One region of the Bradyrhizobium sp. CAR08 genome, then DNA from elsewhere that is predicted to be linked to it. Evidence: riboswitches for the same ligand, from Rfam matches in the RefSeq annotation. Region 1 holds a riboswitch; the other holds the start of a gene.
What was found. Region 1 has a riboswitch for cobalamin ahead of metE (5-methyltetrahydropteroyltriglutamate--homocysteine S-methyltransferase). Riboswitches for the same ligand answer to the same signal wherever they lie in the genome.
Positions count from the first base shown of each region.

Region 2: another riboswitch for cobalamin. It lies ahead of ACIPUD_RS28360 (TonB-dependent receptor); the one in region 1 lies ahead of metE (5-methyltetrahydropteroyltriglutamate--homocysteine S-methyltransferase).

Region 1 is NZ_JBIXJX010000011.1:271,068-274,420, reverse strand. It holds gene metE (5-methyltetrahydropteroyltriglutamate--homocysteine S-methyltransferase) at 1-1,641, opposite strand, end outside; cobalamin riboswitch at 1,741-1,940, opposite strand; gene ACIPUD_RS24040 (4Fe-4S binding protein) at 2,730-2,933, opposite strand.
Region 2 is NZ_JBIXJX010000015.1:67,154-70,506, reverse strand. It holds gene ACIPUD_RS28360 (TonB-dependent receptor) at 1-2,093, opposite strand, end outside; cobalamin riboswitch at 2,210-2,411, opposite strand; gene ACIPUD_RS28355 (histidine phosphatase family protein) at 2,484-3,056, shown strand; gene cobT (nicotinate-nucleotide--dimethylbenzimidazole phosphoribosyltransferase) at 3,057-3,353, opposite strand, start outside.

The sequences.
Region 1 (3,353 bases):
CTTCGGGCGGGAGACATCTCCAAACAGGATAGGAGGACGAACGCACCGCGAGCCATAAGACTGAACCCAGCCGTGCTTGGTGAATGCGAAACCCAACAGCTGCTCGCCAAAGTATTGAACCATGTCATTGCGCTCGAACTCACCGTGTACGAGCACGTCCAGGCCGATATCTTCCTGCCAATGCACGGTATGGGCTGTCTCCGCTTTCAGAAGCTGCTCGTACTGCGTGTCATTCAGCGCTCCCCGCGCATGAGCTGCACGCGCATTGCGGACGTCCGCCGTTTGCGGAAAGGATCCGATGGTTGTGGTTGGAAACATCGGCAATGCGAAGGCGACGCGCTGGACGTCGGCGCGCTGGGTGAACGCACTGCGACGGCGACGCATGCTATCGTCGATCGCGGCCATTCGTCCGGCGACGTTCGCACTGTGGATCTTCGGCGATGTTTCGCGGGTGACGGATGCATCCTCTGAGAGCGTGAGTTCATCGGCCACGTCGGCAGCATGGCCAGCCAGCGCTTTGCCCAATATCGAAAGTTCCTTGATCTTCTGCACTGAGAACGCCAACCACGTCTTCAGATTGGGATCGAGATCGATCTCTAGTTCAATGTCGGTCGGAACATGAAGCAGCGAGCAGGAGGGGGCAATCTGAACACGGTCCCTGCCCAGTTTTTTGACCATGGGAGCAAGTTGGTCGAGTAGCGCCGGCAGATTAGAGCGCCACACGTTGCGACCATCAACGACACCGAGCGAGACCACGAGATCTCTACCTGCTCTGGCGACAATCGCGTCCAACTGGTCAGGTGCACGAACCAGGTCGACATGAACCCCGGCAACGGGCAAGGCCAAGACTGTTTCAAGATTGTCGCCGACACCCCCGAAGTATGTGGCCAGCATGATTTTAAGGGCCGGCACGGCCTTAGCGAAATGAGCATAGGCCCGGCGGACAGCGGCCCGAGATGCTTCGTCGACGTCCATCACTAGGCATGGCTCGTCGAGCTGAACCCATTCAGCGCCGCGCGAGGCTAGTTCGCGGAGAACATCGACATAGACGGGGAGGAGTCGATCAAGCAGCGACAGCGGATTGAATGCGGGATTTACGCTTTTGCCGAGCTTCAGGAAAGTGACTGGGCCCACTAGGACGGGCCGCGTCTGATAACCGAGGCTTCTTGCCTCCTCATATTCCTCGATCGGCTTCCGAGAGGCATACTTAAAGATCTGATCCTGGTGAAATTCCGGCACCATGTAGTGGTAGTTCGTATCGAACCACTTCGTCATCTCCTGTGCGGCTACGCCGGGCCCATGCTGAGCGTGACCACCGTCTTGAGCGCCACGCGCCATGGTGAAGTAGGTTTTAAGCGACACAGGACCTTCGTTCCAGCCGTAAACGTCGGGAATGGCGCCGACCATTAGGCTGGTATCGAGCACATGGTCGTAGAGCGAGAAGTCATTCGAAGGAATGACGGTCGCACCGCGGGATTTCTGCCGTGCCCAATTAGCGGCACGAAGTCCACTCCCCGCCTCGAGGAGCTCGGCTTCGCTGGATTTTCCCGCCCAGTAGCTCTCGAGTGCGAATTTGAGTTCGCGTCGTGGGCCGATGCGTGACGTCCCCAGTGTGGCAACGGGAAGCGAAAGGATTGACATAGCTTAGACCCCATGTTGGGGCAAAGGCCATGGCGGACGCAGACAGCGAACATCGCGTGAGCGACAACTGCTTGGCGCACACCGGGACGCCCCGCCCGTGGACGATATCTTGTCGAGGCAGGTCTCCTGGCTCACGGGTCGTCGCTGCTGTCCGGCCTTCCCGAAGCCGCATGGCTTCAGTGACTTCGTTGGACAGCGGCTCGCCGCTTACAGTTGCGGGGGCAGCGCCGGCATTGCACCGGCTTCCCTCTTAGCTCCGGATCAAACGAAATCCGGAGACCGCGACGGCTTGAAATTATGCGCACGAGGATCGATGCGTCAACCTACCGATTCTCGCTGCGACATTGCCCAAGCGATTACGAGCGCACTAGGCGGGTACGACGGTCTTGCTCGCGGCCTGGTGAACACGCCCTGATCCGTGGAGGCTCCGCTTGTGAAATGCATTCGCTCCCTGCTCGCGTAACGGTTGAGCTCCACCACCGGAACGAACCCGGGCCGCTTTCGGTATCTGTGTGATCGCGAGGAGGCGACCTTTTCCGTCAGCAGCTTTTCGAACCTGCGCGTCAGGAAGGTGCGATCATCCTCGGCCGGCATCCGTTTGGTCACAGCCCACGAGGCTCCCTAGAAATTTCGAAAGCCGGATTGCTCCAGGACCGAACGGATGATCAGGTCGGCTCCTTGGTGTTCGGCGGGCCCGCGACCAGGCACGAGGTCGTCCGCCTCCGTGAGGTTGGCCAAGATGATCTTCTCGGTGCACTAGGTGTTCACGTGCTCAGCGACTTTTGCGCCGGCTTCGATGCGTCCGTGGCCGCTCGACGCCGGGTCTGCCTCGCCTCGACTCGCCGCCAGCGACGATAGGCCGTAACGCGGCCGCTGAGCATCGAGGGCCTTGTCCTTGTTCGTGACAAATTCGACGGTGTCCTCCGACAGAGCCCTTTGAGGGGTTCCTCGGCGTCGCTCAGCGTCTTAAGCTGATAACGATGTTAATCGACCTCGATGCGCCCCATGCGGTCGTGGTCTCCTCAAGGTCCCACATCTACAACTTCGTTCGCGAAATCGAGCGATGAGGCCTTTTGGTCGCGGGCTGCCTATCCTGTCTTGGACGGGACACAGGTGTCAGGGACCGGACAGACCACCGCGCATTGCGGCGTGTCGCAATGGCCCTCGCACTCCGTACATTTTTTGGCATCGATAACGTAAATGTCACGCTTCAGACTGATCGCCGCGTTGGGACACTCGAACTCACATGCGCCACAAACGGTGCATTGCGAAGCGACGATCTTGTAAGCCATGCCTTCCGACTCCTTAGGCGAGCGATGCCATGGGCGATCCCTTTCAAATGCCGTGCCAAACGCAGACGCGCTCAATGTTGGGCAATTTGCCCAATTCGGCTGTCCCGGGTCTGAGACCATGTTGCGTCTGCGACAGCAACAGGTCGCTTCAATTTCAGGCTACGAGCCATCGGGCCCTCTTGCGAGAGTCAGTCGCGACTTGACGCTGGAAGCGTCCGTCGGTTTGTTTGGCACGTCAGCGCGGGGGCAAGCGAGGCTGACGCTTCCTCCACCGGCGGCGACAAAAACCCGCGAACGGACGCAGGTCTACGTCGGATCTCGGCAAACCTCCGGTCACACACCCCGACTGGAGGTTTGTGCAAGCCTCGCTCATGGCTGCAACGCTAGCTGCGCGGAGGACTCGCTGGAGGCTTGCCAAAA
Region 2 (3,353 bases), on a different contig from region 1:
ACTTCCACGGGCCACGGCGTGAAGAACCGATACGACGCTCCGGCATTCGCCACGACGCGCGGCACGTTCGGCGGCGTGTTGCCGGAGAACGAGCCGCCGACAAAATTAAAGTCGGCGTAGCGCGCATCGACATAGGCGATGTTGCCCCAGAGACGCAGGGGACCGATCGGACGCACGGACGCGGCAAGCTCGACGCCCTTCGATTCCTGCCGTCCGGCAAGGTTGAGCTGCATGCCGCCGGCCGCGGCATAGACGTTCTTGCGCAGGATGTCGTAGGCCGAGAACGACCACTCCGCCCGGTTGTCCCAGAACAGGTGCTTGACGCCGGTCTCGTAGGTGCGCGCGGTGGTCAGGTTCAGCGGATCGGTCGGATTGAGCAGGAAGATGTTGTTGGCCGAGATGTCGGCGCCGGTGGCGTATTGGCTGAAAAAGGTCAGGCCCGGTACGGCTTCCCAGGTGTAGCCGATACGGCCTGTGGTCGGGACCCAGGATTGCGAGAACGGGAAGTTCGCCTTCTCCAGACCGAACTTGTCGGTCGAATTGCGGTCGAGCCCGATATGCTCGACGCGCAGGCCGCCGACCAGCGCAAAGCTGCGCGTGAACTTCAGCCGGTCCTCGAATGACAGCGCCTCATTGTCGATGCGCGCGGTCTGCTGCTGAATGGTGAGCAGGCCGTAATAGCCGCGAGGCGGATCGACCAGCGGAACGGAATCGCCGGGGAAATTTGCGGCGCCCGGCCTCACGAAATCAAGGTAGCTTGAGGAAAGCGTCGTGACCAAACGGTTGTCAAAGCCGGCGATATTCGCATCCCAGATCAAATCGGTGACGTTGCCGACCAAGCGTTGGCTGTGCGCGACATAGAAGCGCTCACGATCGACCATGTTGGTCCCGGAATTGAACGCCTCGATCTCATTGTTGAACCATGTGCGCTCAGCTCCGTAAGCATAGGCTTGACTTTTCAGCGTCAGGTCGGGCGCCAGATTCAGCTCGAAACCGCCGCGCAGCCACACCTCCTTCGCCACGTTCTTGTTGTCGAGGACGTTGTAGTTGGTATTGAAGGTGCGGTCGTCGATCGTGACCGCACCGAGATCGGTTTTGTTGTAGTTCGAGACGTAATTGCCGGAAACGATCCCCGTCGTCGCATGCGAGCCGCTGAAGGCAATCGGCACCAGCGGCGCACCCCAATAGGCTTTCGAGCGATCTTCGCGATACTCGATCGCGCCCCAGACCTTGAGGCTGTCGGAGATGCGGTAGTTGAGCTGGCCGGAGACATCGAGCGTCTTGGTGTTGGTGTCGTCGGCAAAGCCGTTGAGCGAGGAACGGCTGACGTCGAAGCGGTAGTCCAGCCCCTGCACATTGGTGCTGCCGCCCGAGCCGTAATGCGCCCGGAACGAGTTCAGCGAGTCCCAGGAGAAATCCGCCTCGTTCCGGATCGGACCGGTGTGCGGCTGCTTGGTGACGAAGTTGATCGCGCCGCCGGCGGCGCCCTCGCCTGACATCAGTGATGCCGGACCCTTGAGGAATTCGACAGCCTCCAGATTGGCCGTGTCCACGATCCGAGAGGTCATGTTCTGCGGACCGATCTTGATGCCGTTATAGAGCGTGTTGATCTGGCTGTTGGTGAAGCCGCGCATGGAGAAAGCCGAAGGCTCGGCCGGATTGTCGCCGGCTGTGACGCCCACCGCTCCCTGCGCGACGTCGGACACGGTGCGGTAGCCCTGCTCGCGCATGGTTGCGGCCGAGATCACCTCCACGGTCGCGGGCGTTTCTCGCACGGTCAGGCCGAGGCGCGAAGCGCTTTCGGCGACGGCATTGGTGTTGAGCGGCGTCTGTGCCGCCGTGGTCGGCACGACGGGCTTGGGCACTGCGGATGCAGTCTCCGGCCGGCGCGCTGCTGCGCGGCGTGAGCGCTGCGCGTCCCGTCCGGCCGGCTTGGCCTGCCTGCGGGATTGTGGCGCCGACACCTCGACGGGCGGCAGTGGCTCGCGGGCCTGCTGCGCCAAGGCCGCTGGCATGTCGATGGCGACGAAAGATGTGAGAGCGGCGGATGCCAGTAGGAAACGGCGTGGTCGTACGATACGAAGGGAATACACGGTCTTGGACCTCGGAGCGACGTCAGTGGCACGTCACCGCGAACCAGGGTCCCATCGTCCGGCTCCCAGCCTTCCGATGAAGCCGAATGTCTGTACTCCCCGACCGACATCTTCGCGTGTGACCACGGCTGACGGCAGGTCTCCTGGCTCGCGGGTCAGTACCTTGCATCGCCTTCCCGGGACCGAGATACCCAGTGGCTCGTGACGCAAGATTCGCCGCTTACAGTTGCGGGGGCAGCCACGGCATTGGGGACAAACTCCCCGCACCGCATTCCCTTTTCATCCCCTCTCGGGGAAACCGTCGCGAGCATCTAGGATTACGATCCAGACAGAGTCAATGTGCCAGTTGCGGCGCTATTGCCACAACGACCAGTTTCCTTGGAGATAAGCATGGGAGGCGAGACCTTCCTCTGGCTGATACGGCACGCGCCCGTCGATGGCGTCGCGGGGACGATCCATGCGGCCGACGCACCGGCCGATCTCGGCGCTCGGGCGCAGCTGGAGGCACTGCGGCAGCGCCTGCCGCGGGACGCCGCGAGCTATGCGAGCCCGTCGCGGCGCACCGTCGAAACGGCCCGCGCGCTGGGGCTCGAGCCGCTGCAGCTGGACGAATTCAGCGAGCAAGACTTTGGCGACTGGACCGGCCGTCGGCATGACGAACTCGCCGCGACCGGTGGCGAGGCCTATGCACGGTTCTGGAGCGATCCGGCGCGCGGACGGCCGTCCGGCGGCGAAAGCTTTGAGGAACAGGTCGCGCGGGTCCGCCTGGGTTTGTCGAAGATCGGCACCGGGGCCGCAACGCTCGTCGTGCATTCCGGCACGATCCGGGCGGCGCTGTGCATCGCGCTCGACCTGACGCCACAAGCGGCCCTGCGCTTCGTGATCGATCCGCTGTCGCTGACCAGGATTGACCGGCTCGCGACCGGCTGGCGCGTCGTCTCCGTCAATCAGCGGACGATTTGATCAGGCCGGACGATCAGGCACATTGGCCTGCGCAAAGGTCGCCATGCCGTTGTGGAGCGCGCAGGCCGACCGCACCAGCGGCAGCGCGATGGCCGCGCCCGATCCTTCGCCGAGCCTGAGATCCAGGCTGATCAGCGGCTGCACGTTCAGCGCGCGCAGCACCAGCCGATGCCCCTGCTCCGCCGACTGGTGCGAGGCCAGCAGGAACAGCTGGCACGAAGGGTTGAGCCGCACCGCCGCCAGCGCCGCGACCGACACGATGAAGCCGTCGATCAACACGGGGATGCGGTGCTGTGC